DNA from 4 places in the Comamonas sp. 23 genome. Region 2 is predicted to be linked to each of the others. Evidence: predicted binding sites of a transcription regulator. Region 2 holds the regulator's gene; each other region holds the start of a gene.
What was found. The regulator sigma-54, encoded in region 2, starts transcription at its own class of promoters, with help from an activator protein. The targets are predictions, from matches to a motif close to TGGCANGNAANCTGCTTT.

Region 1 (7,959 bases), 200 kb from region 2:
AGACCAGGTGGCGACAGCAGGGTTTTCAGAGGCGGGCATGGGCATTCCAACAAACAGGCGGCACACCATGTGCCGGCGCAGCAGCTATCTTAGGCCATGCAGCTAAGCCTAAGCCGTCTTGAGCCGGCGGTACAGGGTCTGCCGGCTGATGCCCAGCAGCTTGGCCGCCTGTGATACATTGCCCCGGCACTGCTGCAGCATCTGCGCAATGGCGGTGTGCGAGAGGGTTTTCAGATCGGTGGCCGGCAGGCTGGGTGGCTGCGCTTGCGCGGCCAAAGCGGCTACCGCCATCGGCGCGCCCTCGCGGTAGCGCAGCAGCTCCTGCGCCAGATCGTCGGAGAGCTGCGACCAGCCAATCGTGTCCTCGCCGGGCAGCAACAGCGCCGATGCGGTCTGCAGCGCGTTGGCGTACTCGCGCAGATTGCCGGGCCAGGGGTAGTGCGCCATTGCAAAGGCCAGATCAGGATGCAGCCGTACCGGCTGGCTGGGGTTGAACTGGTCCAGCAAGCGGCGGGTGATGGCCTCGCGGTCGCTGCGCTCGCGCAGCGCGGGCAGCTGCAAGGCCAGGCCGTTGATACGGTAGAACAGATCGGCCCGAAAGCGCCCCTGCGCCACCGCCTCGCGCAGCTGGTGGTGGGTGGCACAGACCAGCGCAAAATCGAGCTGCTGGGCCTTGCCGCCGCCCAACGGCGTGATGCTGCGCTCCTGCAGCACACGCAGCAAACGGGTTTGCAGCGCCAGCGGCATATCGCCAATTTCATCGAGGAAAAGCGTGCCGCCCTGGGCCTCGCGCAAGCGGCCCAGTTGGCCATCGCGCCGGGCGCCGGTGAAAGCCCCGGACTCGTAGCCAAACAGCTCGGCCTCGATCAAATGCTCCGGAATCGCCGCGCAATTGATGGCCACAAAAGGCGCGGCATGGCGTGCGCTGCTGTCGTGCAGCGCGCGCGCAAACAGCTCCTTGCCTACGCCCGATTCGCCCTGCACCAGCAAGGCAATGCCCTTGCCCCAGGTGCGCCGCCCGCGCTCGGCCGCAGCGCGCCAGCCCGGGTCACCGGTGTCCAGCCGGGCCAGCGCATCGGGCGCCGCTGGCTGGGGCACGGCCACGAGCGGCGCCCGGCCCGCGCGATCGCCTGGCAGCGCGGGCGGTGCAGCGCCCACCGGCGTGGCGTGTGATGCCTGAGGCAGCACCAGGCGCGCAAACACGCTGCGGCCGGTGTGCAGGGCCGCCAGATGCAAGCGCTCGGTCTGGGTATGGCCCCGGGCCAGCCAGTCGCGCAGCGGCATCGCGCTGATGTCGTCCCAGTGCAGATGGCCCCAGTCGGCCGCGGCAATCTTGAGGCTTTGCATGGCGGTGCGGTTGCCGCCCAGCAGCAAACCATCGGGCGTCAGCGCCAGAATGCCTTCGGCGGCGGTACCCACCCCTTCGGCCTGGGTGTGGAAATGCATGCGCCAGTCGCGCTGGTGGCGTGCCAGCAGCCAGCGGTTTTCGATCATGCGGGCAGCGGTGGTGGCCAGCCCCAAGGTATGGGCCTGGGCCAGGCGCTGGTCGCCAGAGATATCGAGCACGCCCAGCAGCTGGCCCTGGGCGCTGAAGATGGGCGAGGCTGCGCAGTTCAAAAAACTGTTGGCCTCCAGAAAGTGCTCCGCGCCTTCGACGCGCAGCGGCGTGGCTTCCACCAGCGCCGTGCCAATCGCATTCGTGCCACGCGCCTCTTCGGTCCAGATCGCGCCACTGCGCAACGCCACGCGCTCGGCCTTGTTCAGGAAAGGGGCGTCACCCAAGGTGTGCAGCAGGGTGCTTTGGGCGTTGGCCAGGATGACCATGCTGTGGCTGTCCTGGATCTGCTCGAACACATAGTCCATCACCGGCCGGGCAATGGCCAGCAGGTCTTCGCTGCGCGTGAGCACCTGGCGCATTTCGGAGCCGGTGAGCGGGTCGCCGTAAGACACCCGGCCGACTGGCTGTACCCCTGCGCGCAGGCTGCGTTGCCAGGAGCTGGCAATGCGCGCCTGCACCGCCCCGGGCGGGCATTCACCATGTGCCAACAAATGCACCCGTGCCTGGCGCAGCACCTGGGAGGTGATCTGGGGATCCATGTTGTCTCCTTGCAAGCCTGTCTGCGCAGGCCCATGGGGACAGTATAGGAAAGCGGCCGCACGGAGTCGCCGTGAATAGCCATGCCGCTGTCCGACTGTTCCAGATTGGAACACCTGCATTGTCCGGCGCTGTTCCAACGCCAGCCATCGCGGCCAGCGGGACTGATACAAATCAAGCACTTGGCACGCAATCGGGCCTGGCATGCATCTTGATATCTCAGGTGTGACTCGTGCCTTTTCCTGCTGGCATCCGGCACGAATCAGCTTGCGATATCCATTTCCAAGGAGACACACCATGCAATACGTATTTCCCGGCCAATCGGGCGCCAAGATCAGCTACAAAAAGCAGTACAACAACTTCATTGGCGGCCAGTGGAAGGCGCCGGTCAAGGGCCAGTACTTTGATGTGATCTCGCCGATCAACGGCCAGGTCTACACACAGGCCGCACGCTCGACCGCCGAAGATGTGGAGCTGGCACTGGATGCCGCCCATGCCGCGGCCGATGCCTGGGGCAAGAAATCAGCCACCGAGCGCTCCAATGTGCTGCTGCAGATTGCCGAGCGCATCGACGCCAATACCGAACTGCTGGCCTACGCCGAAACGGTGGACAACGGCAAGGCGATCCGCGAGACGCTCAATGCCGACATTCCTCTGTCGGCCGACCACTTCCGCTACTTTGCCGGCGCGCTGCGGGCGCAGGAAGGCGGCATCAGCGAGATTGACTACACGACGGTGGCCTACCATTACCACGAGCCGCTGGGCGTTGTGGGCCAGATCATTCCCTGGAACTTCCCCATCCTGATGGCTGCCTGGAAACTGGCCCCCGCCATTGCTGCGGGCAACTGCGTGGTGCTCAAGCCCGCAGAATCCACCCCCATCAGCCTGCTGATCCTCATCGAGTTGATCGAAGACCTGCTGCCCGCCGGCGTGCTTAACGTGGTCAACGGCTATGGCCGCGAGGCCGGCATGCCGCTGGCCAACAGCAAGCGCATCGCCAAGATTGCCTTTACCGGCTCGACCAGCACCGGCCGCGTCATCGCCCAGGCCGCTGCCAACAACCTGATTCCGGCCACCTTGGAGCTGGGCGGCAAGTCGCCCAATGTGTTCTTTGCCGATGTGATGGACCAGGACGACGCCTTCCTCGACAAGGCGATCGAAGGCCTGGTGCTGTTTGCCTTCAACCAGGGCGAGGTCTGCACCTGCCCCAGCCGCGCGCTGATCCATGAGTCCATCTATGACCGCTTCATGGAAAAAGTGCTCAAGCGCATTGCCGCCATCAAGCATGGCAACCCGCTGGACACCGACAGCATGATGGGCGCGCAGGCCAGCAAGGAGCAGCTGATCAAGATCAGCAGCTACCTGGACCTGGGCCGCCAGGAAGGCGCTGAAGTGCTGATCGGCGGCGCCGAAGCCAAGCTTGGCGGCGACCTGGACGGCGGCTACTATGTACAGCCCACGGTGTTCAAGGGCCACAACAAGATGCGCATCTTCCAGGAAGAAATCTTTGGCCCGGTGTTGGCGGTCACCACCTTCAAGACCGAAGAAGAAGCGCTGGAGCTGGCCAACGATACGCTGTACGGCCTGGGCGCAGGTGTGTGGACGCGCAATGGCAACCTGGCCTACCGCATGGGCCGCGCGATCAAGGCGGGCCGCGTCTGGACCAACTGCTACCACCACTACCCCGCGCATGCCGCCTTTGGCGGTTACAAAGAGTCCGGCATCGGCCGTGAGAACCACAAGATGATGCTCAACCACTACCAGCAGACCAAGAATCTGTTGGTGTCCTACTCCGAAAACAAGCTGGGCTTCTTCTAATAGACAGGGTATGCAGGGCGGTGTGCCCGACCCAGGCTGCCTCAGCAGTCAGGGCTGGGGCCACGCACACCGCCTGTGCAACACCACCCATTCCCGCCGGCATGGCACCTGCCTTGCCCACCTCACAGGAGACAGCAACATGGTTGTGGAAAAGGTAGTGGCCACCCCGGCCGCGCAAGCGCTGATTGCCTTGCTCAAAGACAAGCATGGCCCTGGCCTGATGTTTCACCAATCGGGCGGCTGCTGCGACAACAGCGCGGCCAACTGCTACCTGCTGGGCGAGCTGACGATTGGCCAGGGCGATGTCTACCTGGGCGATATAGGGGGCTGCCCGTTTTACATGAGCACCTCCCAGTACGCGTACTGGAAGCACACCCAGCTGATCATCGATGTGATCGACACGCACGGCGGCGGCACCTTCTCACTCGAAGGCCCCGAGGGCAAGGCCTTTCACACGCGCTCGCGCGTCTTCAGCAGCGACGAGCTGGAGGCGCTGCAGCAACAGGACGCGCCAGCCATTGCAAACAATGCGCAGTCCTAGGCCAGGTCAAGCGCTGCACCTACCCCACAAGAATGGTGCAAGAAATACAGGTATTCTTTTCATATCAATGGCTTAAGCAATAACCATGGGTGCAGGCAGGTGAAGTTGCTGCAATGCAGCATTCTTCAAAGCTTTCTACAATTTCCCTAGTTTTAACCCACTGGGAATGCCCATGACTGCAAGACACACTACCCAAGCCAAGGTCCAGAATCTGGCCACCAAAAGCCTGGAGCTCAGCTTGGCTGCTCCCCAGGTGGTCGCACAACGCGTGGGCCGCATGATGCTCGCTGGCACCCAGCCTTCGGCGCGCGACCAGCAAGAGTTCTACCGCATGAGCAACGAAAAGGTCACCGCCTTTTACGAATCCTGGATCGGGATGTGGACCCAGGCCTGTACAGCCTACTGGCAGGCCGCCGCCAGCCTGTATACCGTCCCAGGGCCGTTCACCCCCGGCAGCAGCAACCCGCTGGCCGCCTTTGGCGTGGGCAAGGCTACCTCGCGTATGGTCACGCAGCAGGTACGGGCCGTCACCGACGTGCTCAACGCCGGCATCACACCCGTCCATGCCAAGGCCGTAAGCAACGCCAAGCGGCTCTCGCGCAGCAAGCGCTAAGCAAATTTCAATCTACTGCTGCACCTGGTTGCGCTGCAAGGCCCACATGCTGGCATAGCGCGCACCCTGCGCCAGCAGCTGCGCATGGGTGCCGCGCTCCACAATGCGGCCGGCGTCCATCACCAGGATTTCATGCGCATCCACCACGGTGGACAGGCGGTGGGCAATCACCAAGGTGGTCTTGCCCTGCGCGGCCTTTTGCAGCTCCTGCTGGATGGCGCGCTCGCTGGCCGAGTCCAGCGCCGAGGTGGCCTCGTCAAAGATGAGGATCGGCGGGTTCTTGAGCAAGGTGCGGGCAATGGCCACGCGCTGCTTTTCGCCGCCCGAGAGCTTGAGCCCGCGCTCACCCACACGGGTGGCATAGCCTTCGGGTGAGGCGGCGATCATCGTGTGGATGCGCGCGGCCTGCGCAGCCTGCACGATCTCCTGTTGCGATGCGCCGGGCCGGCCATAGGCGATGTTGTAGGCGACGGTGTCATTGAACAGCACGGTGTCCTGCGGCACGATGCCGATGGCGCGGCGCAGGCTGTCCTGCGTCAGATCGCGGATGTCCTGGCCCGCAATGCGGATGGCGCCCGCCTGCACATCGTAAAAACGAAAGATCAACCGCGCGAGCGTGGATTTGCCGGCGCCCGAAGGGCCCACCACCGCGACGGTCTTGCCCGCAGGCACGACAAAGCTCAGGCCCTGCAAAATGGGGCGGCCCGGGTGGTAGGCAAAATGCACGTCGTCAAAACGCAGCTCAGGCTCGGCCTGCAGCGCCAGCGGCTGGGCCGTCGGCGCATCGGCCACCTCGCGCTGCTGGTCCATCAGCACAAACATGCGGTCCAGGTCGGTCAGGCTTTGCTTGATCTCGCGGTACAAGGTGCCCAGGAAATTGAGCGGAATGTACAGCTGGATCATGAAGGCATTGATCATCACCAGATCGCCCAGGCTGAGCCGGCCGTCGACCACGCCCTGGGTGGCACGCCACAGCATTGCGACCAGCGCGACTGCAATGATCAGCTGCTGGCCACTGTTGAGCAGGCTCAGGCTGCTTTGGCTCTTGAGGCGCGAGCGGCGCAGTTTTTCCAGATCCCCGTCATAGCGCTGGGCTTCAAAGGCCTCGTTGTTGAAGTATTTCACCGTCTCGTAGTTCAGCAGCGAGTCAATCGCCTTGCTGTGCGCCGAGGAGTCGATCAGGTTCGCCTCGCGCCGAAAATGCGTGCGCCACTGGGTGACCACCACGGTGAACGTGATGTAGACCGTGAGCGCAACGATGGTGATGATGGCAAACCAGATATCGAACTGCACGGCCAGAATGCCCAGCACCAGCGCCAGCTCGATCAAGGTGGGCACGATGCTGTAGAGCGAGTACGAGATGAGCGACTCCACCCCTTTGACGCCGCGCTCGATATCGCGCGTCATGCCGCCGGTCTGGCGCTCGAGGTGAAAGCGCAGGCTCATCGCATGCAGATGCTCAAAGGTCTGCAGCGCAATCGCGCGCGCGGCGCCCTGCGTGGCTTTGGAAAACACCAGCTCGCGCAGCTCGCCAAACACCGAGGTCAAAAGCCGCAGGCCCCCGTAGGCCAGCAGCAGGCCCACCGGCACCACCAGCAAGGCCTGGGGTTGGCCGGGCCGGATATCGAGCGCATCGACCACATGCTTGAGCAGTACCGGCACGCCGACATTGGCCACCTTGGCCCCCACCATCAGCACCAGGGCGGCGAGCACCCGCCACTTGTAGGTCCACAAATACGGCAGCAGTCGCTTCAAGGTACGGCCGTCGCCAGCGGTCAGATTTTTTCCATCACTAGGGGTAGGGCTTGTGGCGGCAGGCGCCTCGGCATAACGTCGCATCGGAGACAATGGTGGGTTTGTTATAGACCTCCATTGTGACCATGAATACCCCACGCACCGCATCCAACGCGCTTCCCCAGGACAAAGAGCTGGTTTTGCGCGTGGTTCCCATGCCCGCCGACTGCAATGCCAACGGCGATATCTTTGGCGGCTGGGTCATGTCGCAGGTGGATCTGGGCGGCTCGGTGCTGCCGCTGCGCCACTCGCGCGGCCGCACCGTCACCGTGGCGGTCAATGAATTCATCTTCAAGCAGCCCGTGCGCGTGGGCGACATCCTGTCGTTCTACGCCAAGCTGGTGCGCGTGGGCACCACGTCGATGACGGTCCAGGTCGAGGTGTTTGCCGAGCGCCTGTCCAAGCAAGGCCAGTTCTTCAAGGTGACCGAGGCGACCTTGACCTATGTCGCCATCGATGACGAAGGCCATCCCCGCACCGTGCCGCCGCTGCCGGTCTGACCGGCCATGGGCCACCGGCGACCGGCCTAAAAACACCAAAGCCGCTGCAACGCAAATCTGCGCTGCAGCGGCTTTTTCACAAGCGGGAGGCCGGGGCCTCAGCGATCAAGCCAGGCTTTCGGCGGGCTTTTCCGTCTTGTTGGTCGTGGTGCTGGCGGCCACGGTTTTGCGCGTGCTGTTGGAGCACTCGATCTCGCCGGTCAGCTGACCACCTTCTTCGATGATGACCTTGCCGTAGCGGATCTTGCCGTGCACACGGCCGCTGCCAAAAATCACCAGCTTGTCGCGCACCGTCAGGTTGCCTTCGAATTCGCCATGGATTTCGGCGATATCGATCTCCGCCGAGCCACGGAAGGCCCCTTCTGCGGCAATCTGGATCACGCGCGAATCCATCGTGGCCTCGACCGTGCCTTCCACCACCAAGGTGTCGCAATCGGTGATCTCAACGCCCTTGAGCTTGATATTGGGGCCAACAGTCAGTTTGCTGCCGGTGCCGGCGGTGGTGTCAGTGGTCACGGTGCTGGTGTAGGAAGAGGTAGGAGAGAGGTTGCTGGGCTCGTCGGCCTTGTGGCCGCTCAGGTTGCCGCCGAGCACGGAG
Region 2 (7,959 bases):
CGCCAGCGGCCACACCTATGAGCAAGATGGCGCGCTGTGGCTGCGCACCACCGACTTCGGTGACGACAAGGACCGCGTGATGCGCAAGTCCGACGGCACCTACACCTACTTCCTGCCCGATGTGGCCTACCACACGCAAAAGTTCCTGCGCGGCTACGGCAAGGCCGTCAACATCCAGGGCACGGACCACCACGGCACCATCGCCCGCGTGCGCGCCGGTCTGCAGGCGGTCAATGTCGGCATTCCCCAGGGCTACCCCGACTATGTGCTGCACACCATGGTGCGCGTGGTGCGCGGTGGTGAAGAGGTCAAGATCAGCAAGCGCGCCGGCAGCTATGTCACCTTGCGCGACCTGATCGAGTGGACCAGCAAGGATGCGGTGCGCTTTTTCCTGCTCTCGCGCAAGCCCGATACCGAGTACACCTTTGATGTCGACCTGGCCGTGGCCCAGAACAATGACAACCCGGTGTTCTACGTGCAGTACGCCCATGCGCGCATCTGCTCGGTGCTGCGCGGCTGGCAGGAGCAAGGCGGCGCTGGTCTGCCTGCGCTGAGCGGCATTGACCTGGGCGCGCTGCAAGGGCCGCAGGCCCAGGCGCTGATGCAGATGCTGGCCCAGTATCCCGAGATGCTGAGCAACGCCGCGGCTGGCAATGCGCCGCACGATGTTACGTTCTATCTGCGTGACCTGGCCTCGGCCTACCACAGCTACTATGATGCAGAGCGTATCTTGGTGGATGACGAAGCCACCAAACTGGCCCGTCTGGCACTCGTGGCAGCGGTCGCGCAGGTGCTGCGCAATGGCCTGGCCGTGCTGGGTGTGAGCGCACCAGAGCGCATGTGATTTTGCGAACAAAGGTAATAACTGCAATGCGACGACATCAACGTGGTGGAACCATCCTGGGCCTGATCCTGGGGCTGCTGGTGGGCGTGGGCGCGGCCTTGGCCGTGGCCGTGTACGTCACCAATGTGCCGGTGCCGTTTGTCAACAAAGGTGGCGTGCGCGGCGAGGCCAAGGACAAGGCCGAGGCGCAGCGCAACCAGAACTGGGACCCGAACTCGCCGCTCTATGGCAAGAACCCCGCGCGTGCGCCCGCGGCTGTGGCACCGGCCGCTCAGGGCGTGGTGGTGCCTGAGCCGCCGCGCACGGTGGCTGACAACGCCCCCGCGCCAGTGGAAAACAAGCCTGCCAAGCCCGAAGTGGTGCTGCCCGATACCACCAAGCCCGCTGACAAGCCGGCAGACAAGACCCAGGTCGCAAAGCTCGACCCCAAGGCCGGCCAGGGCGCCGATCCGCTGGGCGATCTGGCCAAGTCGCGCAGTGCCGATGGCACCGACGGCTTCCAGTACTTCGTGCAGGCCGGTGCTTTCCGCAGCCAGTCCGATGGCGATGCACAGCGCGCCAAGCTGGCGATGATGGGCTGGGAAGCGCGCGTGAGCGAGCGCGAAGTCAATGGCCGCACCGTATACCGGGTGCGCGTGGGCCCCTTCAACAAGCGCGATGATGCCGATGGCCTCAAAGGCAAGCTCGATGGCGCCGGCGTGGATGCGCAAATCGTCCGCGTGCAGCGTTGAACTTTTGGCGGTGCAGGGCACTCCTAACCGCAACTTGTCACTGGAGTTAACAAAACATGAAACGTCGTGAGTTTTCCACTTTGGCGGCTTCCGCTACTGCCGCCTCGGCGCTGAGCCTGCCTTTTGCCACCGGCGCCAACGCACAGGCCAAGTTCAAGGAAGGCAAGGACTACCTGAAGCTGGCCAAGCCCGTCACCCCCGATGCGCCCGCTGGCAAGGTCGAGGTGATCGAGTTCTTCTGGTACAGCTGCCCCCACTGCAATGCCTTCGAGCCGCAGTTTGAAGCCTGGGCCAAGACTGCCCCCAAGAACCTGCAGATCCGCCGCGTGCCCGTGGCCTTCAACAACACCTTTGTGCCCCAGCAAAAGATCTACTTTGCGCTGGAGTCGATGGGCCTGATCCCTGACGTACATGTCAAGGTTTTCCGTGCGATCCACGTCGAGCGCCAGCGCCTGAACAAGGACGACGAGATCTTCGCCTGGATGGACAAGAACGGCGTGGACCTGGCCAAGTTCAAGGAAGCCTACAACTCCTTCAGCGTCGCAGGCCAGGTGCGCAAGGCCACCCAGCTGCAAGAGTCGTACGGCGTCGAAGGCGTTCCATCGCTGGGCGTGGCGGGCAAGTACTACACCGACGGAACCCGTGCCGGCTCGATGAGCAACGTGCTGCAAGTGGTAGAGTTCCTGGCTGCACAAGGCTGAGCGGATTCCCCAACGCTTGAGACAGAGCCCGCGCACGCGGGCTTTTTTGTGCCAGAAACGGCCTAACGCTCCAGCATGGCTACAATGGGGCAGAGCAAGATTCATGCCTTATGAGACACCGTATTTTTAACTCTTTGTTGGTGGCAGTGGCCCTGGCCGTGCCGCTGCTGTCGCACGCCGAGCGTGCAGACCGCACCAAGCCCATGAACATCGAGGCGGACGATGGCCGCCACGATGAACTCAAGCAGACCAGTGTCTTCACGGGCAATGTGGTGGTGACCAAGGGCACCATCATCATCCGTGGCGCGCAGCTGACCGTGAGCCAGGACCGCGACGGCTTCCAGCACGGCGTGGTGACTGCTGCGCCGGGCAAGCTCGCATTCTTCCGCCAAAAGCGTGACTCGGCCCCAGGCGCGCCTGACGAGTTCGTCGAAGGCGAAGGCGAGGTCATCACCTATAACGGCCGCGATGACACCGTGCACTTTGAGCGCCGCGGCGAGTTGCGCCGTTACCGCGAGACCACGTTGACCGACCAGGTCAGTGGCCCGCTGATCGTCTACAACAATCTGAGCGATACCTTCACGGTCTCCGGCCAAAAGGGCGCCCAGGCGGCGGCCGATCCCAAGCCCGGTGCGCCCAAGAAGGACCGCGTCCGTGTGATCCTGACGCCCAAGGCCGATGGCAAGGCAGACGACAAGGCCAGCGCCCCGGCCAAGCCCGCTGCCGATGACAAGACGCCATTGCGCCCCAGCACCCAACTGAACGACGGAGCCAAGTGACCGTGGCAGAAAACTCGTCGACCATTTCCGTCAACGCCCGGGTCGCCAACAGCGACCACCGCAGCCAGCTGGAGGTCTTGCACCTGGAGAAATCCTATGGCAGCCGCAAGGTGGTCAAGGACGTGTCGCTGTCGGTGCGCAAGGGCGAAGTGGTGGGGTTGCTAGGCCCCAATGGCGCGGGCAAGACCACCTCGTTCTACATGATCGTGGGCCTGGTACGCAGCGATGGCGGGGATATCCGCATCGATGGGCAGTCGGTGGCCAATATGCCGATCCACCAGCGCTCGCAGCTGGGCCTGTCCTACCTGCCGCAGGAAGCCTCGATCTTTCGCAAGCTCAGCGTGCAGGACAATGTGCGCGCCGTGCTGGAGCTGCAAAAAGATGAGCATGGCAAGCCGCTCTCGCGCGCCGAGGTCGAGCGCCAGCTCACCGCGCTGCTGCAGGAGCTGCGGGTCGAGCACCTGCGCGAATCACCGTCAGTCGCGCTGTCCGGCGGCGAGCGCCGCCGGGTCGAGATCGCCCGTGCGCTGGCCACCCAGCCCCGTTTCATCCTGCTCGACGAGCCTTTCGCCGGCATCGACCCCATCGCCGTGATCGAGATCCAGCGCATTGTCGCCTTTCTCAAGGAGCGCGGCATTGGCGTGCTGATCACCGACCACAATGTGCGCGAAACCCTGGGTATCTGTGACCATGCCTGCATCATCAGCGATGGCAAGGTGCTGGCCGCCGGGACGCCGCAAGAGATTGTGGAGAACGCAGAGGTCCGGAGGGTGTATCTGGGTGAACATTTCCGTATGTGACACCGCACGCCTTGGCGGGCGTGCCAGCCAAGATGCCGTCCCGCGCTGCGGGGCCGGCAGGGCTGATCCGTTGCCAGCTGCCCCAGCCCGTGTGGAGGCGCAGCCATGATGCCGTCGCTGTCGCTGCGCGTATCGCAGAACCTGACCCTGACCCCCCAGCTGCAGCAGTCGATTCGCCTGCTGCAGCTGTCCACGCAGGAGCTGACACAGGAAGTCGAGCAGATGCTCGACGAAAACCCGTTTCTGGAGCGCGAGGGCGATGAGGCCCCCGAGGCTGAAGCCGGTAAAGAAGCCGCTGAATCTGCCGAAGCTGCAGACGCTGCAGACGCAGCCGACAAGGTTGCCGATACTGCTGCCAGCACCGACACCAACAACAGTAGCGATTTCGAGCCCGAAACCTCCGACCAGCCGCTGGATTTTGGCGCGGGCAAGGAAACCGGCGTCGATGCCGAGGCCGCTGCCGGCGATTCGGCATCGGACTGGGAAGAGTGGGGCGGCGATCTGCCCGCCCGCTCCAGCGCTGGCGATGACGACGACGAGACGCCGATGTCCGACCGGCGCAGCGAGCACCTGAGCCTGCAGGATGTGCTGCACCGCCAGGCCTTGTCGCTGCGCCTGTGCCAGGAAGACCGGGCCGCGCTCTACTTTCTGATTGAATCACTGAACGACGACGGCTACCTCGAAGAAACGCTGGCCGAGCTCGCGCAAAGCTTTGGCGATGCCTCGGACCCCGAGCGCTACGAGGCCCTGCTGCACCACCTGACCGTGGCGCTGCGCTTGCTGCAAAGCCTGGAGCCGATTGGCGTGGGCGCGCGCAACCTGTCCGAATGCATGCAGCTGCAGATCAAGGCCCAGCAGCGCCTGTTGGATGAAGAGGGCTCGGACACGCCCGAGGCCGATGCGCTGGCGCTGGAGACCGCTTTGCTGGTCTGCCAGGAATCGCTGGAGCTGCTGGCGCGCCGTGATGTGCGCAAGCTGGTGCAACTGACCGGATGCAGTGATGCCGCGGTGCGCAGCGCGCTGGCGCTGATCGCCAAGCTCGAGCCCCGCCCCGGCCGGCCCTATGCCGATGTGGACCGCAACACCATCATCCCCGATGTCATCGTGCGACCCAGCAATGAGCGCGGCCTGCCGGTGCCCGGTTTCAGCGTGCAGCTCAATGCCGAGGTGATGCCGCGCCTGCGCGTGCAGGATGTCTACGCCAATGCCTTGCGCAGCCACAAGGGCAGCGAGGGCCATGGCGCGCTGCAGCAGCGGCTGCAGGAGGCGCGCTGGTTCATCAAGAACATCCAGCAGCGCTTTGACACCATCTTGCGCGTCTCGCAGGCCATCGTCGAGCGCCAGCGCAATTTCTTTGTCCATGGCGAGCTGGCGATGCGCCCCATGGTGCTGCGCGAGATTGCCGATGAGCTGGGCCTGCACGAGTCCACCATCAGCCGCGTGACCACGGCCAAGTACATGGCCACGCCGCAGGGCACGTTCGAGCTCAAGTACTTCTTTGGCTCGGGCCTGGGCACCGAGACCGGCGGCAGTGCGTCGAGCACGGCGGTCAAGGCGCTGATCAAGCAGCTGCTGGACGAGGAAAGCGCGAAAAAGCCGCTGTCGGATGCAAAAATCGCCGATCTGCTGCAGGCCCAGGGCATTGAATGCGCGCGCCGCACGGTGGCCAAGTACCGCGAGGCGATGCGCATCCCGCCGGCCAGCCTGCGCAAGGCGCTGTAAGCGCAAGCAGCCAGGGCCCATAAAAAAACCGCAGTTGCGTTAGGCACTGCGGTTTTGCTTTGAGACGGAGCCGCTTTACTTTGGCCACAGCCACCAGATGAACAAGGCCAGCACGGCCAGCATCAGGCCAAACTTGGTGAGCTTGTAGGCCGTCTTGTTCCAGGCCTTGAAGCGGCGGCGGTACTGGCCCATGTAGAACGAGATCTTGAAGATGCGGCTGATGAAGCCGCGCGGATCGCCTTCGTTGTTGGGCGAGCTGGCGGCAGCGACCACATGCGTGCCCAGCCAGCGGTTGAGCCACTGCGCAAAGCCATTGGTCATCGGGCGCTCGACATCGCAGAACAGCACGATGCGGTTGCCTTCGGAGCGGTTCTCGGCCCAGTGCATGAAGGTCTCGTCAAAGATCACGCCTTCGCCCTCGCGCCAGCTGTAGGGCGTGCCATCGACCTCGATCATGCAGCGGTCATCATTGGGCGCCAGCACAGCGAGGTGGTAGCGCAGCGAGCCCGCATAGGGGTCGCGGTGCAGGTTGAGCTTGGCGCCGGGCGGCAGCTCGGCAAACATGGCCGCCTTGATGCCGGGGATGGACTGCACCAGCGCCGTGGTCTTGGGGCACAGCTCCATCGCAGACGGGTGGGCCTGGCCGTACCACTTCAAGTAGAAGCGCTTCCAGCCGGTCTTGAAGAACGAGTTGAAGCCCGCGTCGTCGTTGTTGGCTGCGGCCTTGATCTGCATGGCCTGGTGCAGACCGATGGCCTCTTCGCGGATCTCGCGCCAGTGGGCCTGCAGCGGGGCCAGGTCGGGGAAGGTGCTGGTGGGCAGGTAGGGCGTGCGCGGTACCTTGCTGAACATCAGCATGAACACATTGAATGGCGCCGTGAACGTGGAGTGGTCAAACAGCTGGCGCAGCAGCTTGTGCCGCACCTTGCCACGCAGGTGCATGTAGAGGCCGCAGCCAAAGAAAAGCAGCACCAGGGCCAGAACGATGATTTTTGCCATAGACAGCGATTTTAGCGACTGTGCTGTGGCGGCTGTCTGCGCAAGCGCAAACTGGCGCGCTGCAAGGGCTGCGGGGCGGTGGGATGGCCTGCTGGCAGCAGGCCTATTGCGGTTTGGTCAATGGCAAGCCAGGTGCGCTTACCTGGGCTGGGCGGCAAAGGCGGTCTTGAGGCGCTGCAGCATCTCGCGGTTGAGCTGGCGCTGCTGGCCGCTCCAGTGCGTCATCGCCTTGTTCAGCTCGGCCTGCAGTGCGTTGGCGGTCTGCCAGTCGCCCTGGCCAGCAGCCCAGATCGCGTACTCGGCCATCACATCGAAGCTGCCCGAGTGCTGGCGCGCAAAATCAAAGCTCTTGCGCGCCATCGCCTGGTCGCCCAGCTGGGCGTAGGCCTTGGCCACCAGCAGGCCCACGGCCTCGGCGCGAAAGTGCACATCCGCCTGGGCAATCACGCGCAGCTGCTGCAGCGCCTGCTGCGGATGGCCGGCCTGGTAGGCCGCTTGCGCAGCGCCCCAGCGGATATCGAGGTCGTTGGCAAACGGACCCTTCATGCTGGCCTCGAAGTGGCCAAAGGCCTGCTCGGCCTGGCCATTGGCCAGCAGGGCCTGGGCCAGGCGGATCTGGTTCTGCGCGGTGGGGCTGTAGTCGTAGGCGGCCTGGGCTTCGCGCACCTCGCGGGTCGGGTCCAGCGCCTTGACGGCGTTGCTCGCCAGGCTGCGGGCATGGCGCTGCAGGCGCGAATTGGGCAGGTAGATGGCAAAGAAATACACCACGCTGCCCAGGAAAGGGAAGGCCAGCAGCACAAACAGCCAGTAGTTGTTCTGGCCGCTGCGCACGGCGTGGACCGCAAAAAACAGCGCAATGATGACGTGTACGCCAGCTCCGAGGTAGGGCATCCGCATTCTCTCTGAGTGATGGAGGGGAAGGGCGGCTGCACCGAGGGCTGCGGCCCGCTCTGGGGCCAGACTATAGCAGCCAGCCACCCGTTACCGCTGCGCTATAGGAGCCGGGCTGGCGAATGCCACTGGCACAGTCCACATTCCCGTGCGCTTGGCAGACAATGGGGCAAGCGCGTATGCTTGCCCCCCTGCTTATGAACCAACTGCATTTGTTTTTGCCCTGCGCCGCCGGCGTCGAGGGCCTTTTGGCGGACGAAGTCCATGCCATCACCGGCGCCAGCGGCCAGGACCTCCTGGTGGCGCGCGGCGGCGTCATGCTGCGCGGCATGTGGCGCGATGCGCTGCTGCTGAACCTGCACAGCCGCCTGGCCCAGCGCGTGCTGGTCGAGCTCTCGCACAGCATGTACCGCAACGAGAACGACCTCTACCGTGCCGCCAGCGAGGTGGCCTGGGAGATCTGGTTTTCGCCCAAGGAGACCTTCAAGATCG
Region 3 (7,959 bases), 360 kb from region 2:
TGCAGAGCGCGCCGCTCGCCTATGCGGACAGCCTGCGCCTGTTGGCCCGGGCCGTGGGCCCGCAAACCCTGCTGCTGCCCGGCCATGACTATGACAACCGCTTTGCCTGCACCTTGGCCGTTGAAGCTGCAGCCCAGCCGCTGCTGGCCGGCGTGCTGCAAGGCCAGCTCGATGCCGCCGCCTTTGCCGCTGCCAAGGCCGCGCTGGAGCAGGACCTGGCCCCCACCGCCTACCAGACGATGGCCTGCGGCGCCCGCGTCGATGCCGCCACGCCCGCCGTGTGTGTGGAGCTGCCCGTGGCCCGTGCCCAGGCGCTGCAGCAGGCCGGCAGCGCCGCGCTGCTGGTGGATGTGCGCGAGCCCTATGAACAGCAGCTGGGCCAGGCGCCTGGCCTGGACGATGGCGCCAGCAGCCAGGCCGTGCCGCTGTCGGGCCTGCTCAATGCGCTGCCGCAGTGGCTGGCCTTGCCGGCCGATACCCCCGTGGTGTTTTACTGCCGCAGCGGCAACCGCAGCGCCCAGGCCGCCCATGCATTGCGCCGGCTGGGCCACCAACAGGCCTTCAGCGTGGCTGGCGGCCTGGCGCTGTGGCCAGAGCGCGCCACGGCATCCGTCTGAGAACGCATTTCAACCGCCAGCACGGCGCATAAAAAAAGGCCGGCCGGGTTGTGCACCCGTCCGGCCCCCCAAGGAGTATCCGCAAGAATCAACGTCCGTAGGCCGCTTCGCCGTGGGAGGTGATGTCCAGGCCTTCGCGTTCGGCTTCTTCCGTCACACGCAGACCACCGGTCAGCAAACCTGCCACCTTGTACGAGATCCAGGCCACCACACCCGACCACACGATGGTGATCAGCACGCCCTTGGTTTGCACCCAGATCTGGTGGGCCATGTTGTAGCCTTCTGGCTCGACACCGCCGAGGCTGGAGGCGCAGAACACACCGGTCAGGATGGCACCCAGGATACCGCCCACGCCGTGCACACCGAAGACGTCGCAGGTGTCATCGACCTTGAGCAGCCGCTTGAGACCGGACACACCCCACAGGCACAGAGCACCGGCGAGCAGACCCATCACGATGGCACCCATGGGGCCGACAAAACCGGCGGCTGGGGTGATGACCACCAGGCCACCAACGGCACCCGAAGCGGCACCCAGCATCGAGGGCTTGCCCTTGTGCAGCGTCTCGCACACCAACCAGCTCACGCAGGCTGCGCCGGTGGCCACGATGGTGTTGATGAAGGCCAGGCCCGCAATACCGTTGGCAGCACCTGCCGAGCCGGCGTTGAAGCCGAACCATCCCACCCACAGCAGCGATGCGCCCACCATGGTCAAGGTCAGGTTGTGCGGAGCCAGCGCTTCGCGGCCAAAGCCCAGGCGCTTGCCCAGCACATAGGAGCCCACCAGACCGGCCACACCGGCGTTGATGTGCACAACGGTGCCGCCGGCAAAGTCCAGCGCGCCATCCTTGCCCAGCAGACCACCGCCCCAGACCATGTGGGCAATCGGCAGGTAGCTGAAGGTGAACCACAGCACGGCGAAGATCATCACGGCCGCAAACTTGATGCGCTCGGCAAAGGCACCGACGATCAGCGCCACGGTGATGGCGGCGAACGTGGCCTGGAACGAGACGAACACATACTCCGGCACAGTGGCCATCGCACCCGACAAGGTATCGGGCGTGATGCCCATCAGGAACACCTTGCCGAAGTCGCCAAAGAAGTTGCCTTCACCGGAGAAGGTCAGCGAGTAGCCGTAGATGGTCCACAGCACAGTGATCAGCGAGAAGATCGTGAACACCTGGGCCAGCACCGACAGCATGTTCTTGCTGCGCACCAGACCGCCATAGAACAGCGCCAGACCCGGGATGACCATCAGGATCACCAGCATGGTCGAGGTCATGATCCAGGCGGTATCGCCTGCATTCAGAACGGGAGCTGCCGCATCGGCCGCAGCCGCGTTGCCCGCAGTGGCCAGTGCCACTGCCGCCAGCCCTGCCAAGGAAAGAAGTCGTCTCATGTTGTTCACACCTTCAAGATAAATTGGCTTGTTGCGCGCGCCTTGCCAGCGCGGAGCGCTGTTTTTTAGATCGCGTTCGGGCCGGTTTCGCCGGTACGGATACGCACCACCTGCTCCAGCGGCGAGACAAAGATCTTGCCGTCGCCGATCTTGCCGGTGCGCGCTGCGTTCTCGATGGCCTCGATCACCCGGTCCACCAGGTCCTCGGCCACCGCAATCTCCAGCTTCACCTTGGGCAGGAAGTCCACCACGTACTCGGCGCCTCGGTACAGCTCGGTATGGCCCTTCTGACGGCCAAAGCCCTTGACCTCGCTCACCGTGATGCCTTGCACCCCAATATCGGACAGCGCCTCACGCACTTCATCGAGCTTGAAGGGCTTGATCACCGCCACTACCAGTTTCATGTTCATAGTCTCTCCTGTCGTCACTTATTGCAGCGGCGCTGCGTCAAAAAGCCTTGGTCAGCGATACGATCGCGCGACCCTTGTTCACAAAGCCAAAGGCACCCGTCTTGTTGGCGCCCACCCAGGCAGCGCTCAGCGAGAAGCCATCACCCAGGTCATAGGCACCGCCCACGCTGTAGTCCAGGTAGTTGGGCACGCCCAGGTCCTTGATGTCGCTGGAAAAGCGCGTATAGCCCACGGCCAGCTTCAAGGTCGTCTTGGGCGCCACTTCCTGGGCGAATGCCACATTCAGGTAACCGGTGTTGCGGCCCTTGTACGTGCTGTCGTACTTGGTGCCGGCCCAGCCAAAGTAATCCTTCGACACGGTGTGCGAGTACTTCACGGTCACGGGACCGTAGGTGCCCGAGCCATACAGTTCGGTGGTGTTGCCCAGCGTGTTGCCGGGGTAGACATAGGTCAGCAGACCCACATCCCAATCCACATCAGCGGCCTTGAACTTGTAGCCACCGTAGAAATCCATCTCCAGCTTGTTGTTGTCGAGCCAGTCGACGGTGGAGTTCCAGTTCCCCACATAAAAGCCGCTGTCGCCAAAGGCGTAGTCGACCCCTCCCTGGAGTGCGGGCTTGACCCATTGGGCACTAGAGGACTTCTGGTCCTGACCGCGGAACTTGTAGTTCGTGGTCACGCTCACATTGGCGGTCAGCTGCGCGCTTGCCACCATTGGCAGCGCCAGGAACGCTGCACCCGCCACCACCATCCAGCCTCTGTTGCTCATTGCCATTGCCACACTCCTTGTTGATGAATTCGACCCATCCGTTTGTGGCAAGCACAATGCACAGAGCGTGCCAAACCCAGCGCTACCCGCTGCGTTGCGCGCACCAGACAAGCGCAGCGCGCTATATTTTTTTGCAAATGCTTACGTTCTGAGCCGCCACAGGGCGGCCGGGGGCGCGGGATGGCAGGCCGGCGCCGCCGCCACGCCTTCCCCGGGCTGTCGCCACTTGTTGCTGCCAGCGACTTTTGCGATGCTGGTGGCAGCCGTGCCTCCAAGAGGTGCTTCGCAATGCACCAAAAAGGTGCAAAACAACAAGGAAGCCCGCCCATGAGTCTCGCCGTGGTGCACAGCCGGGCCCTGGTCGGGCTCACCGGCCATCCCGTCAGCGTCGAAGTCCATCTGGCCAATGGCCTGCCCAGCTTTACCCTGGTCGGCCTGGCCGATCTGGAAGTGAAGGAAGCGCGTGAGCGTGTGCGCTCAGCGCTGCAAAACAGCGGGCTGGAGTTTCCGCACAACAAACGCATCACTGTCAACCTGGCACCGGCCGATCTGCCCAAGGAGTCGGGCCGCTACGACCTGGCCATCGCGGTCGGCATTCTGGCGGCCAGCGGCGCTATCGATGCGGACCGGCTCAAGGACTATGAATTTGCCGGCGAGCTGTCGCTGTCGGGTGCATTGCGCCCGGTGCGCGGCGCGCTGGCCGCCAGCATGGACCTGCACCAGCGCGGCCAGCAGGTGCGCCAGGTGCTGCCCCCGGGCAGTGCAGAGGATGCCGCCCTGGTGCCCGATGCCGAGGTCTACCGCGCCAGCCACCTGCTGGACGTGGTGCAGCACTTTGCGCCCCAGGCCGCCAGCGCCGAGCCCGATGCAGCGCCCAGCCAGTGGCAGCGCATGCCCGCCCAGCCCCGCCCGCCCGAGGCCCCCGGCGCCGACATGGCCGATGTCAAAGGCCAGGCGGCCAGCAAGCGGGTGCTGGAGATCGCTGCCGCAGGCGGCCACAACCTGCTGATGCTGGGCGCACCGGGCGCTGGCAAATCGATGCTGGCCCAGCGCTTTGCCGGCCTGCTGCCGCCCTTGAGCGTGGCCGAGGCGCTGGAGAACGCCGCCGTGCACAGCCTGGTCGGCAGCTTTGATGCCCAGCGCTGGGGCCAGCGCAGCACGATGGCGCCGCACCACACCGCCAGCGCCGTGGCCCTGGTGGGCGGCGGCAGTCCGCCCCGGCCCGGTGCGATATCGCTGGCCCATTGCGGCGTGCTGTTTTTGGACGAACTGCCCGAGTTCCCGCGCAGCGCGCTCGAAGCACTGCGCGAGCCGCTGGAGACCGGCCAGATCAGCATCGCCCGCGCCGCGCAGCAGGCCACCTTTCCCGCCCGCTTCCAACTGATTGCCGCGATGAACCCCTGCCCCTGCGGTTTTCGGGGCTCGCGCCAGCGCGCCTGCCGCTGCTCGCCCGACCAGGTCAGCCGCTACCAGGCCCGCATCAGCGGCCCCTTGCTCGACCGCATTGACCTGCACCTGGAAGTCAGCCCCCTGCCCGCCGATGAGCTGCTGACCGCCCCGGCCGGCGAATCGACCGCCACCATCCGCGAGCGGGTGACCGCTGCCCGCGCCCGGTCACTGCAGCGCCAGGGCATGCTCAACCAGCAGCTGCAAGGCCAGGCGCTCGACGATTACTGCCATGCCGAGCCCGCTGCGCTGCAGCTGCTGCAAACCGCCGCCGCCCAGCTGGCCTGGTCGGCACGCGGCATCCATCGCAGCTTGCGTGTGGCGCGCTCGATTGCGGATCTCGCGCAGTCGGAGACCATCAGCCCGGCCCATGTGGCCGAGGCGGTGCAGTACCGGCGGGCGCTGCTGGGCAGCAGCGGCATGTAGGCAGCACATGCACGCGGGCAGCGCTGCCGCATGTCCACCCTTATGCAGAAAACGCGTTTAGTAAGTCAGAAAAATTAGTTCCTCCCGCAACGCTGACTTCGCACAATCCCCCTTTTGCGCCGCGCAGCCCTGCTGCGAACGGCGGTTTTTTGAAAGCGGATATGGGCGTGAGCAAATTGGGTCAGTGGCGGGTGTTGGGCGTGGCGGCAGCGTCGCTTTGTGTGGTGGCCGGTGCCAGTGCGGCAGGTGCAGCCAGTGCCCCCAGCGGCGCCCCCATCCGTATCGGCTTGCTGGCCCCGCTGACCGGATCGGGTGGCGCCTATGGCAAGGAAGAGGAAACGGCGGCCAAGGCAGCCGCAGCCCATATCAATGCACATGGCGGTGTGCTGGGCCGTCCGCTGGAGATCGTCGTCGCCGATGACGAGACCACGCCCACAGCCGGCGTGTCGGCCGCGCGCAAGCTGATCGATGTGGATGGTGTGGTCGCGATCACCGGCGTGTGGAGCAGCGCGGTGGCGCTGGCCGTGCGCCCGGTGGCACTCGAGAAGAGTGTTGCGCTGCTGCCCGTAGGCTCGGCCGATGAGCTGACCGAGGGCGACAACAAGGGCCTGGTCTGGCGCTTCCAGACCAATGGCAAGAACTGGGGCCAGGCCTTTGCCAATGTGGCCTACAAGGATGGCGCGAGGACCGCCTCCATCCTGGTGCTGCAGACGCCCTTCACGCTCAGCACCGTCAAGCCCTTTGCCGAGCGCTTTGCGCAGCAAGGCGGCAAGGTGCTTGACACCCTCTACTTCAACCCCAACCAGCCCTCGTACCGGGCCGAGGTGGAAAAGATCTTCAGCAAGAAGCCCGATGCGGTCTTCCTGCCCAGCTATATCCCCGAGTTCAGCGCCATCGTGCGCGAGATCTACCGCAGCGGCTACGAAAGCAAGCTCTACACCTTCAGCCATGCGGCCGACAGCGGCGGCAAGTTTGTGCAGAACGTGGGCAAGGCCGCCGCCGAAGGCGTGAACCATGTGCAGGCCACGCCGGTGGGCAACAACGCCAGCTACCAGCTCTACCTCAAGCAAACGCAGCAGCCCGAAGGCACCATCGTCGCCTTTGGCGCCAATGTGTTTGACGAGATCAATGTGCTGGCGCTGGCCATCGAAAAAGCCAAGAGCGCCAAGGCGGCCGACTTCAGCAAGGAAATCGCCAATGTGGTCAACACCAAAGGTCCCGATGTGCACGACCCCGTGCAGGGCCTGCAGCTGATTCGCGCAGGCAAGCCTTTCCGCTACTCCGGCGCGACGGCGGACTTCCGCTTTGCGCCCAATGGCGACCAGGTGGACCTGGACTACGGCCACTACCGCGTGCTCAACGGCGTGAGCAAGCTGGTGGGCACCACCAAATGAGCCTGCAGACAGACGATCTGCTCAGGGTTCAGGATGTTCATGTAGGTTTTGGTGAATTCACCGCGCTGGACGGTGCCCACCTGCGCATTGCGCGCGGCGGCATCACCGGCATGGTGGGGCCCAATGGCGCGGGCAAGTCCACCTTGTTCAACGTGCTGGGCGGCCAGCAGGCCCACCAGGGCGGCCGGGTGCTGTTCGACGGCCAGGACATCACGCATTGGTCCGTGCACCGCCGCGCCCAGGCCGGGCTCACCCGCACTTTTCAGATCTCGCGCGAGATGGGCGCGCTCACCGTGCTGGAGAACCTGCTGCTCGCCGCTCCCCAGCAGCCCGGCGAAAAGCTCTGGCATGCGCTGCTGAACACGGCGGCCGCCCGCCAGCACGAAGCCCAGGCGATGGCGCAAGCCCAGTCCCTGCTCGAGCGCGTGGGCCTGTGGCGCCTGGCGCATGACCGGGCCGACAGCCTCTCGGGCGGCCAGAAGAAACTGCTGGAGCTGTGCCGCGCGCTGATGCTCAAGCCCCGGCTGGTGCTGCTCGACGAGCCGGCGGCCGGCGTCAACCCGGTGCTGGTCGGCGAGATTGCGGACTTCATCCGCAGCCTGCAGGCCGAAGGCATGAGTTTTGCCATTGTGGAACACAACATGGACATGATTGCCGCGCTGTGCGACCCGGTGTATGTGCTGGCCCAGGGCAAGGTGCTGACCCAGGGCAGCTTTGCCCAGGTGTCTGCCAACGCGCTGGTGGTCGAGGCCTACCTCGGAGGTGTGGCATGAGCGCCGAACTGCGTCTGGACAGCGTCGTGGCCGGCTACGGCGCGCGCGCCGTACTGCATGCCGTGAGTCTGGATGTCGCACCCGGCTCCAGCCTGGTGGTCGTCGGCCCCAATGGCTCGGGCAAATCCACCTTGATGCGCGTCGTGACCGGGCTGATCCGCCCGCAGTCGGGCCGCGTCATCTGGGATGGCCGCGACATCACCGCCCTCGATGCGCCGGGCCGCGCACGCCTGGGGCTGGGCTATGTGCCGCAGGAGGCCAATGTGTTCCGCAACCTCTCGGTGCTGGACAACCTCAAGCTCGGCCATGAGTTCATCGCCAGCGGTGGCGCCAGGGCCTTGCGCGAGCGGCTCGATGCGGTGCTGGCGCTGTTTCCCGAGATCGTTCCCAAGCTGAACGTGGCCGCTGGCTTGCTCAGCGGCGGCCAGCGGCAGATGGTGGCCATGGGCGCGGCGCTGATGCCCTCACCCCGGCTGCTGGCGCTCGATGAGCCCTCGGCGGGCCTGTCGCCGCTGAATGCATCGCGCCTGTTTGACGTGGTGCAGCGCGTGGCGCACACCGGGGTCACCTTGTTCATGATCGAGCAGAACACCCGCCTGGGTCTGGCCGCTGCCGACCGGGGCCTGGTGCTGGTCGCCGGCCAGGTGCGGGCACGCGCGCCCAGCCAGGAGCTGCTGGCCAACGGCCAGCTGCAAAGTCTTTATCTGGGAGCGCACTGATGCTGGCGC
Region 4 (7,959 bases), 700 kb from region 2:
TTCTGTTCCCAGGCTTCCCCTTCCCTCCCTGTCGCTATCCGTTCAACGCAAGCCGCCTACATAGCGCTTGGCCGAGGCCACCAGCCCCTGCGGTGCAGCCGGATCGCTGGCAGGGGCCGGCGCCGCTGGGGCGGGTGCGCCCGGCAGGCTGGCCGCAAAGCGCTGCGCCAGGCGCTCCAGCTCCGCATCCTGGTTGGCCAGCGCATGGCTCAGCGCAAAGCGCGCCATCGCCTGGCCGTAGGCGGTATCGCTGGCCATCCACTCGGTATCGGTCACCCGGCCCGTCTTGCGGCGCAGCGCCACATGCAAATGCGCGGCGATGGCCAGGCGTTCACTGTCGTTCATACAAGCTCCTCCATGGCAGAACCTGAGGGGCAGGCGGCAGGCACAGAGCGCTGCTGCCTGGTGGCCCGGCGGCACCCGGTGGCGCCGGGCCTATCACGCTAGTTTTGGCTTTCCTGGTGCAGGCTGATATCCAGCCCATCGATCTCCTGCTGCGCCGTCACCCGCAAAGGCAGAACCACGCGGATAACGGTCAGCAAAATGGCAGTGCCCGCCGCGCTGTAAATAGCCACGGCCGCCACGGCCACCAGCTGGTTGAGAACCGTGGCATCCACGCCGGCAATGGCGCGGTCGGCAAACAAGGCGGTGAGCAGCGAGCCGGCAATGCCGCCCACGCCGTGCACGCCAAACACATCGAGCGAGTCGTCCACACCCAGGCGGCGCTTGAGCCAGGTGGCGCCCCAAAAGCAGGCTACGCCAGCCATCAGGCCGATGGCGACTGCGCCGCCCACCTGTACAAAACCGGCCGCCGGTGTGATGGCCACTAGACCGCCAATCAGGCCCGAGAGCACGCCCAGCAAGGTGGGCGCGCCGCGCACCCACCACTCGACCAGCATCCAGGACAGCGCGCCGGCAGCAGCGGCCACCATGGTCACCAGCATCGCCAGCGCCGCACGGCCATCGGCCGACAGGGCAGAGCCCGCGTTAAAGCCAAACCAGCCAATCAGCAGCAGCGCGGCACCCATCGCCGTCCAGCCCAGGCTGTGCGGCTCAAAGGCCTGGCGGCCATAGCCCTGGCGCCGGCCCAGCATGGCCGCGCAGACGAGGGCCGAGACGCCCGCATTGACGTGCACCACCGCGCCACCGGCAAAGTCCAGCGCGCCCAGCTTGTTGAGCCAGCCATCGCTCTCCCAGACCCAGTGGGCGACCGGCGCATAGACCAGCACGCTCCACAGCGCCGAGAACAGCAGCAGCGCCGAAAAGCGCATGCGCTCGACCACGGCGCCAATGATCAAGGTGGTGGTGATGACGGCAAAGGCCATCTGGAACAGCGCATAGAGCGACTCGGGCAGATGGGGCGCCAGGTGGCTGACCGACACGGTGCCCGCTGCCGCATCCAGGCGCATCGATGAGAACCAGGCCCGGTCCAGCCCGCCCAGCCAGGCCGTGGACTTGCTGAAGGCCAGCGAGTAGCCCAGCGCAAACCAGGTGAGTGACACCACCGCCGCCACCGCAAACACGGCCACCACCGTGTTGACCACATTCTTGCGCCGCACCAACCCGGCATAGAAGAGCGCAATGCCCGGCAGTGTCATCAGCAACACCAGCACCGTAGAGACCAAGAGCCAGGCCGTATCGGCCTTGTCAATCGCAGCCATCTGCACCATTTGCATGCCATCCCCTTTTTACGTTGTCATCCATTGCGGGTTTGTTTCAAAAGGTAGCAGTTTCTATGCCATGGAGCGGGAAAGCGCCTGGATACGCGGTCTGCGGGCATGCGCAGGGGTGGCCAGGCCGCCGGCCTATGCCCGATCGCACCACATCGGTGCCATGGGCCTTGGAGCAGCCACCAACGGAAAACCGGCGCATGCATCGCTGCAGGCGCCGGTTCTGTCTGAGGGGACTACAACGGAATTCAGTCCGCAGCCAACACCTTGCCCGGGTTCATCAGCCCCAGCGGATCGAGCGCCTGCTTGATCGCCCGCATGGCGGCCAGCTCCTGCGGCGTGCGGCTAAAGCCCAGGTAGGGCATCTTGTGCAGGCCAATGCCATGCTCGGCCGATACGCTGCCCTGGAACTGCTGCACCAGGCCGTACAGCACGGCCTCCAGCGCCTCGTCCTCACCGCCAATGGTTTTGCTGTCGGTCGTGACATGCAGGTTGCCGTCGCCCACATGGCCAAAGAACAGGCTGTGGTGGCCAGGCCAGCGCGCATCAAAGGCGGCGCGGCAGGCCGCAGCAAAGCGGCCAATATCCACCTGGGGCAGGCTGACGTCAAAGTTCACCGGCGGGTGCATGTGCGCGGTCATCTCGGCCGGTGCCTCGCGCAGCTTCCACAGGCTTTTGGCCTGCTCGCTCGACTGCGCAATCACTGCATCCACCACCTCACCGGCCTCCATGGCCTCGCCCAGGGCCTCTTCCACCGCAGCGCGCAGCGCAGCCTCGTCCTTGCCATCCACATCGATCAGCGCCTGCAGCGGGTGCTGCTGGGCAAACGCCGGCTGCAGCTTTTGCCACTGGATGGAGGTCTGCACAAAGTCGCTCCACATCAGCTCGAACGCGGCCACGCTGTTGCCAAAGCGGGCCTGCATGCGCGCCAGCACCGCCAGCGCTTCGTCAAAGCCAGGCAGCGCCACCATGCAGGTGGCCTTGGCCTGGGGGGCGGGCCGCAGGCGCAGCAGCACGCGGGTGATGATGCCCAAGGTGCCTTCGGCACCGATAAAGAACTGCTTGAGGTCATAGCCGGTGTTGTTCTTCAGCATGGGCCGCAGCATCGGCAGCACCGTGCCATCGGCCAGCACCACCTCCAGCCCCAGCACCTGCTCGCGCATCATGCCGTTTTGCAGCACGCCGTTGCCGCCCGCATTGGTCGAGACATTGCCGCCAATCTGGCAGCTGCCGCGCGCGCCCAGGTCCACGCCAAACACCCAGCCCGCCGCCACGGCCGCTTCCTGCACCGCCTGCAGGGTGACGCCGGCCTGCACCGTCATCAGGCCGGTGCGTGCATTCACGTCCTCGATCTGCTGCATGCGGTCGAAAGCCACCGCCACGCCCTGGGCCACTGGCACGGCCGCGCCGGCCAGGCCGGTCAGCCCGCCCTGGGGCACCACGGGCACCCGGTGGGCATGGCAGATGCGCAGCAGGGCGCTGACCTCTTCGGTGCTGCGCGGGCGCAGCAGCGCCAGCGGCGGCACCGGCGGCGTTCCGCTCCAGTCGGTCCAGTACTTCTCGGGGATGGCGCCCGCGCCGCGCGAAAAGCCGTTGGGGCCCAGCGCTTGCTCAAGATCGGTCCAAAAAGCCGCCGCAGGAGCGGCTGCCGCGTTGTCGGTGCGAGAGGTAGTCATAGACCGCTATTGTCGGGCGGTTTGCCTGACAGGCGCGGCCCGCCAGCAGCAAAACCTGCTGGGCCACTACAGCAAAAAACGGCATCCCAGGCCTGCCGTGCAAGCCCTGGATACCGTTTGCGGAGGCGTTGGAATCAGCGTGCCGATTGCTGCACGTAAGCCAGCAAGGTCTCCACCATGCGGCGCACATGGGGCTGCACCTTGGCGGCCACGGCCGGCAGGTAGTCAAAGGGCATGTGCTCCTGCATATAGCTGCTCTGCGTCATCTCCAGCTGGATGGCATGCACGTTCAGCGCCGGCTGGCCATAGTGGCGCGTGATGTAGCCGCCCTGGAAGCGGCCATTGAGCACGCTGGTAAAACCGTCAGCCTCACCCTTGCGGGCCTCGGCCAGCAGCGCCTCGCCCAGGCCTTCGCCGCAGCTCGCACCCTTGTTGGTGCCCAGGTTCAGATCGGGCAGCTTGCCGTCAAAAAAGCGCGGCAGCACCGACTGGATCGAGTGCGCATCCCACAGGCCAGCTGCGCCATGCTGGGCCTTGATGCGGGCCAGCTCGGCGGCCAGCTGGTCGTGGTAGGGCTTCCAGACCTGGTCGCGGCGCTGGGCAATCTCGGCGTCATCGGGCTGCAGCGCGGCGCTTTGGTAGACGGGGGTGTCGGCAAAGGTGTCGACCGGGCACAGGCCCGTCACGCTCTGGCCGGGGTAGAGGCTGGCGCCATCGGGGGGGCGGTTCATGTCCACCACCAGGCGCGAATGCGTGGCCACCAGGGTCGAGGCCCCGATCTCCTGCGCAAACGCATAGAGCAGCGGCAGGTGCCAGTCGGTGTCATGCACCTCGCGCGCCTCGGGCGTGAAGCGCTCGGCCAGCGCGGGCGGCACATAGGTGCCCACATGGGGGAAGGAGATCAGCAGCGGCGCCGTGCCTTGGCGGAATTCAAACGCTGCGCGGTCGGTTTCAAAATGCATGGATCACGTCTCCTGAAGAAGTTCGCTGCGCGCGGCGACAAAGCCGCGCTGCGCGCTGTGGTGCAGCCGGTGGCGGCCGTCGGCCACGCGGCACTGGCCGCCCACCCAGACACTGGCCACCGCACTGCTGCGGCTGCTGGCAAACACATGGGCATCGAGCTGCTCGGCAGCGGGCAGCCCGGCCAGCGCCAGGTGCTGGCCATCGAGCACCACAAAATCGGCCTGCTGGCCCACGGCCAGGCCGGCCACTGCGCGGCCACTGGCCTGCGCGCCGCCCTGCACCGCTGCCAACAGCATATGGCTGCCCACATGGGGCTGCTGGGCACTGGCCGCCACATTGCGCTGCTGCGATTGCAGGCGCTGGCTGTACTCCAGCATCATCAGCTCTTCGGCGGCGTTCACGCCGATGTGGCTGTCCGAGCCAATGCCCCAGCGGCCGGCACCGGCCTGCCAGCGCGGCAGGTCAAAGATGCCGTCGCCCAGGTTGGCTTCCGTCAGCGGGCACAGGCCCGCCACCGCCTGCGAGGCGGCTGCGGCTGCGTATTCGGCCTCATCCATGTGCGTGGCATGCACCAGGCACCAGCGCGCGTCCACCGGCATATGGTCCAGCAGCCAGGCCACCGGGCGCTGGCCGCTCCAGGCGACGCAGGCGTTGACCTCAGCCATCTGCTCGGCAATGTGGATGTGTACGGGCGCCTGGGCGCTCAGCGCATGCAGGCCCTGCACGGCCTCTTGCAAGGCCTCGGGCGCCACCGCGCGCAGCGAGTGCGGCGCCAGGCCCAGCGCCGCGCCTTGGGCGGCGCAGGCGGGGGCCAAGGTCTCCAGCAGGCGCAGCATGTTGTCGGTGCTGCGGATAAAACGCTTTTGCCCGTCATTGGGTGCCTGGCCGCCAAAGCCGCTGTTCTGGTAGAGCACCGGCAGCAAGGTGATGCCGATGCCCGCTGTCTGCGCGGCACGCAGCAGCGCCAGGCTCAGCTCGCCATCGGGGGCGTAGGCCTGGCCATCGGGCTGGTGGTGCAGGTAGTGGAACTCGCAGACGCTGGTGTAGCCCGCTTCGAGCATCTCGATGTAGAGCCAGGTGGCAATCGCCTCCAGGTGCTGGGGCCCCAGGCGCGCGGCAAAGCGGTACATCAGGTTGCGCCAGCTCCAAAAGCTGTCCTGCGCCTGGCCGCGGAACTCCGAGAGCCCGGCAAAGCCGCGCTGGAACGCATGCGAATGCAGGTTGGGCATGCCCGGCAGCACCGGTCCGCCGGCCTGCGCCACACCCGCGCAGCGGGCCGCATCCACTCCCGTTTCGATGGAGCTGAAGAGGCCTTGCGCATCCCAGCGCAGCAGCACGTTCTGCGCCCAGCCCGTGGGCAGCAAGGCCTGGGCGGCAAACAGTTGGTTATGGGTATTCATCGCATCAGACACCGGCTGCTACCTCCTGCAGCGCGACAGCGATCAACAGGGCGTCGTCGCTGCTCGCTTCCAGCTGCAGCGGCTGGCCGGGCGCAGCGGTCCAGTACAGGCCATCTTCGCCACCGGCCACCAGCGCAGCGGCTTGCGCAGGCAGGCGCCAGCTGCCAGCCCGCGCCAGCAGCAGGCCCTGGGCACTGCCCAGCTGCAGGCTGCCACCCCGGTGGATCGTCACCTGCGCCTGCACGCGGCCGCGCCGGGTCATCACATTCAGATCCTGCGAGGCGCCACCCAGCAGCTGGCAGTCCAGCGCCACATCGCCCGAGAACGCAAAGGGCTGCAGGCAGTGCTGCAACAAATGGTCCACGCTGCCATCGGCAGCCTGCAAATGCACGCCATCACCACCCAGCAAGGTGATGATGCGGTCCACCCCGGCAAAGGCCGAGAACGGCCCACTGCTGGCGATCTGCGCAATGCTGATGCGCCAGGCAAAACTGTCGATGCTGGCGCCAGGCGGCCAGCACAGCACCTCTTGCGTCGTGCCGCCGCCGTTCTTCCATGGCGCGGCGGGCAGCGCGCTGCTGCTGAAAAATTGCATGCTCATCCCTGCCCGTTTATTGCTTTGTCAACACGGCCTGCAAAAAGCTGCGCGTGCGCTCCTTGGTCGGGTTGCTGAAGATGGTCTGCGGGTCACCGGCTTCGATGATGCCGCCGCCATCCATGACGACGACCACATCGGCCACTTCCTTGGCAAAGCCCATTTCATGGGTGACCACCATCATGGTCATGCCTTCGGCGGCCAGCATCTTCATCACCTGCAGCACCTCGCCCACCAGCTCGGGGTCGAGCGCCGAGGTCGGCTCGTCAAACAGCATCACTTTGGGCCGCATGGCCAGCGCGCGCGCAATCGCCACGCGCTGCTTCTGCCCGCCCGAGAGGCTGCCGGGCATCGCATCGGCCTTGTGGCCCAGGCCCACTTTTTTCAGCAGGTCATGCGCCAGCGCATCGGCATCCTTGCGGCTCAGGCCGTGGAGCTTGCGCGGGCCCAGCGTCACGTTGTCCAGCACCGACAGGTGCGGAAACAGGTTGAAGGACTGGAACACCATGCCCACCTCTTCGCGCAGCGCATTGAGGGCTTTTTCGGGCAGCATCTGGCCGTCCTGCACCAGGGTGCGGCCACAGATGTCGATGCGGCCGCCCTGCGGGGCTTCGAGCCCATTGCAGCAGCGCAGGAACGTGCTCTTGCCCGAGCCGCTGGGGCCGATGACGACCACCACCTGCTGGGGCTGCACATCGAAGTCGATGCCATCGAGCACCACATGAGTGCCAAAGGCCTTGCGCAGGCCACGGATGCGGATCATGGATTCGGAAAGTTGGGGAGCTGCGGTCATTGCACCATGCCTCCAGCGCGCAGGCGCTTTTCAAAATGGCGCAGGGCCAGGGTGGTCACGCCGGTCAATACAAAATAAATCACGGCAATCGCCAAATACACTTCCAGCGAGCGGTAGGAGACGCTGATGATCTTCTGGCCCTGGTGCATCACATCATGGATGGTCAGCAGCGAGACCAGCGCCGAGTTCTTGATCAGCGCGATGAACTCATTGCCCAGTGGCGGAATCATGCGCACGATGGCCTGGGGCAGGATCACCGAGAGCATGGCCTGGCCCGACGACATGCCGATGGAGCGCGCCGCCTCCATCTGGCCGCGGTCGATGGACTGGATGGCGCCGCGCACCACTTCGGACACATAGGCGCCCGAGTAGATGCCCAGGCCCAGCACGCCGCAGGCAAAGGCCGGCAGCATGATGCCAAACTGCGGCAGGCCAAAGAACAGAATGAACAGCTGCACCAGAAGCGGCGTGCCGCGGATGGCGGCCACATAGGCCGTGCAGATGCCGTAGATGATCCTGTTCTTGGGGTTGAGCCGGCCAATGCCGATCAGCAGACCCATCACGCAGCCCAGCACCAGCGCAGCGGCCGTGATCTCCACCGTCACCGCTGCACCGCGCAGCAGATCGGGCCACCCTGCCCAGACGGGCGAAAAATCCAAATCCATAGTCAATCCTGTCGTCTCAGATCAGCGCACTGCCTGGGCAGCGCGCTGCGGCACCCTTGCCAATTACTTGCTGCTGGGGAACCACTTGTCCACGATGGCCTTGTAGCCACCGTCGGCCTTGAGCTGCTCGAGCGCCTTGTTCACGGCGGTGGTCAACTCAGGCGTGTCCTTGCGGATGGCCATGCCGTATTCCTCGG

Region 1: the regulator sigma-54 is predicted to act here: its motif matches at 2,296-2,313, upstream of exaC (acetaldehyde dehydrogenase ExaC).
Region 3: the regulator sigma-54 is predicted to act here: its motif matches at 3,248-3,265, upstream of ACPEE1_RS01830 (TorF family putative porin).
Region 4: the regulator sigma-54 is predicted to act here: its motif matches at 1,724-1,741, upstream of ACPEE1_RS00425 (ammonium transporter).

What each region holds. Positions count from the first base shown of each region.
Region 1 is NZ_CP187127.1:1,011,535-1,019,493, reverse strand. Features, by position in the region: gene ACPEE1_RS04580 (creatininase family protein) at 1-39, opposite strand, end outside; gene ACPEE1_RS04575 (sigma-54-dependent Fis family transcriptional regulator) at 109-2,097, opposite strand; gene exaC (acetaldehyde dehydrogenase ExaC) at 2,393-3,913, shown strand; gene ACPEE1_RS04565 (DUF779 domain-containing protein) at 4,053-4,454, shown strand; gene ACPEE1_RS04560 (polyhydroxyalkanoate granule-associated phasin) at 4,627-5,067, shown strand; gene ACPEE1_RS04555 (ABCB family ABC transporter ATP-binding protein/permease) at 5,080-6,906, opposite strand; gene ACPEE1_RS04550 (acyl-CoA thioesterase) at 6,948-7,361, shown strand; gene ACPEE1_RS04545 (bactofilin family protein) at 7,467-7,959, opposite strand, start outside.
Region 2 is NZ_CP187127.1:812,111-820,069, forward strand. Features, by position in the region: gene argS (arginine--tRNA ligase) at 1-844, shown strand, start outside; gene ACPEE1_RS03600 (SPOR domain-containing protein) at 871-1,575, shown strand; gene ACPEE1_RS03605 (thiol:disulfide interchange protein DsbA/DsbL) at 1,632-2,276, shown strand; gene lptA (lipopolysaccharide transport periplasmic protein LptA) at 2,387-3,055, shown strand; gene lptB (LPS export ABC transporter ATP-binding protein) at 3,079-3,855, shown strand; gene rpoN (RNA polymerase factor sigma-54) at 3,961-5,577, shown strand; gene ACPEE1_RS03625 (aspartyl/asparaginyl beta-hydroxylase domain-containing protein) at 5,653-6,567, opposite strand; gene ACPEE1_RS03630 (hypothetical protein) at 6,715-7,467, opposite strand; gene ACPEE1_RS03635 (THUMP domain-containing class I SAM-dependent RNA methyltransferase) at 7,665-7,959, shown strand, end outside.
Region 3 is NZ_CP187127.1:448,675-456,633, reverse strand. Features, by position in the region: gene ACPEE1_RS01845 (aminotransferase class V-fold PLP-dependent enzyme) at 1-617, shown strand, start outside; gene ACPEE1_RS01840 (ammonium transporter) at 706-2,013, opposite strand; gene glnK (P-II family nitrogen regulator) at 2,079-2,417, opposite strand; gene ACPEE1_RS01830 (TorF family putative porin) at 2,461-3,192, opposite strand; gene ACPEE1_RS01825 (YifB family Mg chelatase-like AAA ATPase) at 3,520-5,064, shown strand; gene ACPEE1_RS01820 (ABC transporter substrate-binding protein) at 5,232-6,458, shown strand; gene ACPEE1_RS01815 (ABC transporter ATP-binding protein) at 6,455-7,231, shown strand; gene ACPEE1_RS01810 (ABC transporter ATP-binding protein) at 7,228-7,950, shown strand; gene ACPEE1_RS01805 (branched-chain amino acid ABC transporter permease) at 7,950-7,959, shown strand, end outside.
Region 4 is NZ_CP187127.1:113,246-121,204, forward strand. Features, by position in the region: gene ACPEE1_RS00420 (hypothetical protein) at 43-345, opposite strand; gene ACPEE1_RS00425 (ammonium transporter) at 444-1,676, opposite strand; gene ACPEE1_RS00430 (FAD-binding oxidoreductase) at 1,919-3,346, opposite strand; gene hutG (N-formylglutamate deformylase) at 3,481-4,308, opposite strand; gene ACPEE1_RS00440 (formimidoylglutamate deiminase) at 4,312-5,709, opposite strand; gene ACPEE1_RS00445 (HutD/Ves family protein) at 5,714-6,304, opposite strand; gene ACPEE1_RS00450 (amino acid ABC transporter ATP-binding protein) at 6,321-7,067, opposite strand; gene ACPEE1_RS00455 (amino acid ABC transporter permease) at 7,094-7,762, opposite strand; gene ACPEE1_RS00460 (transporter substrate-binding domain-containing protein) at 7,826-7,959, opposite strand, start outside.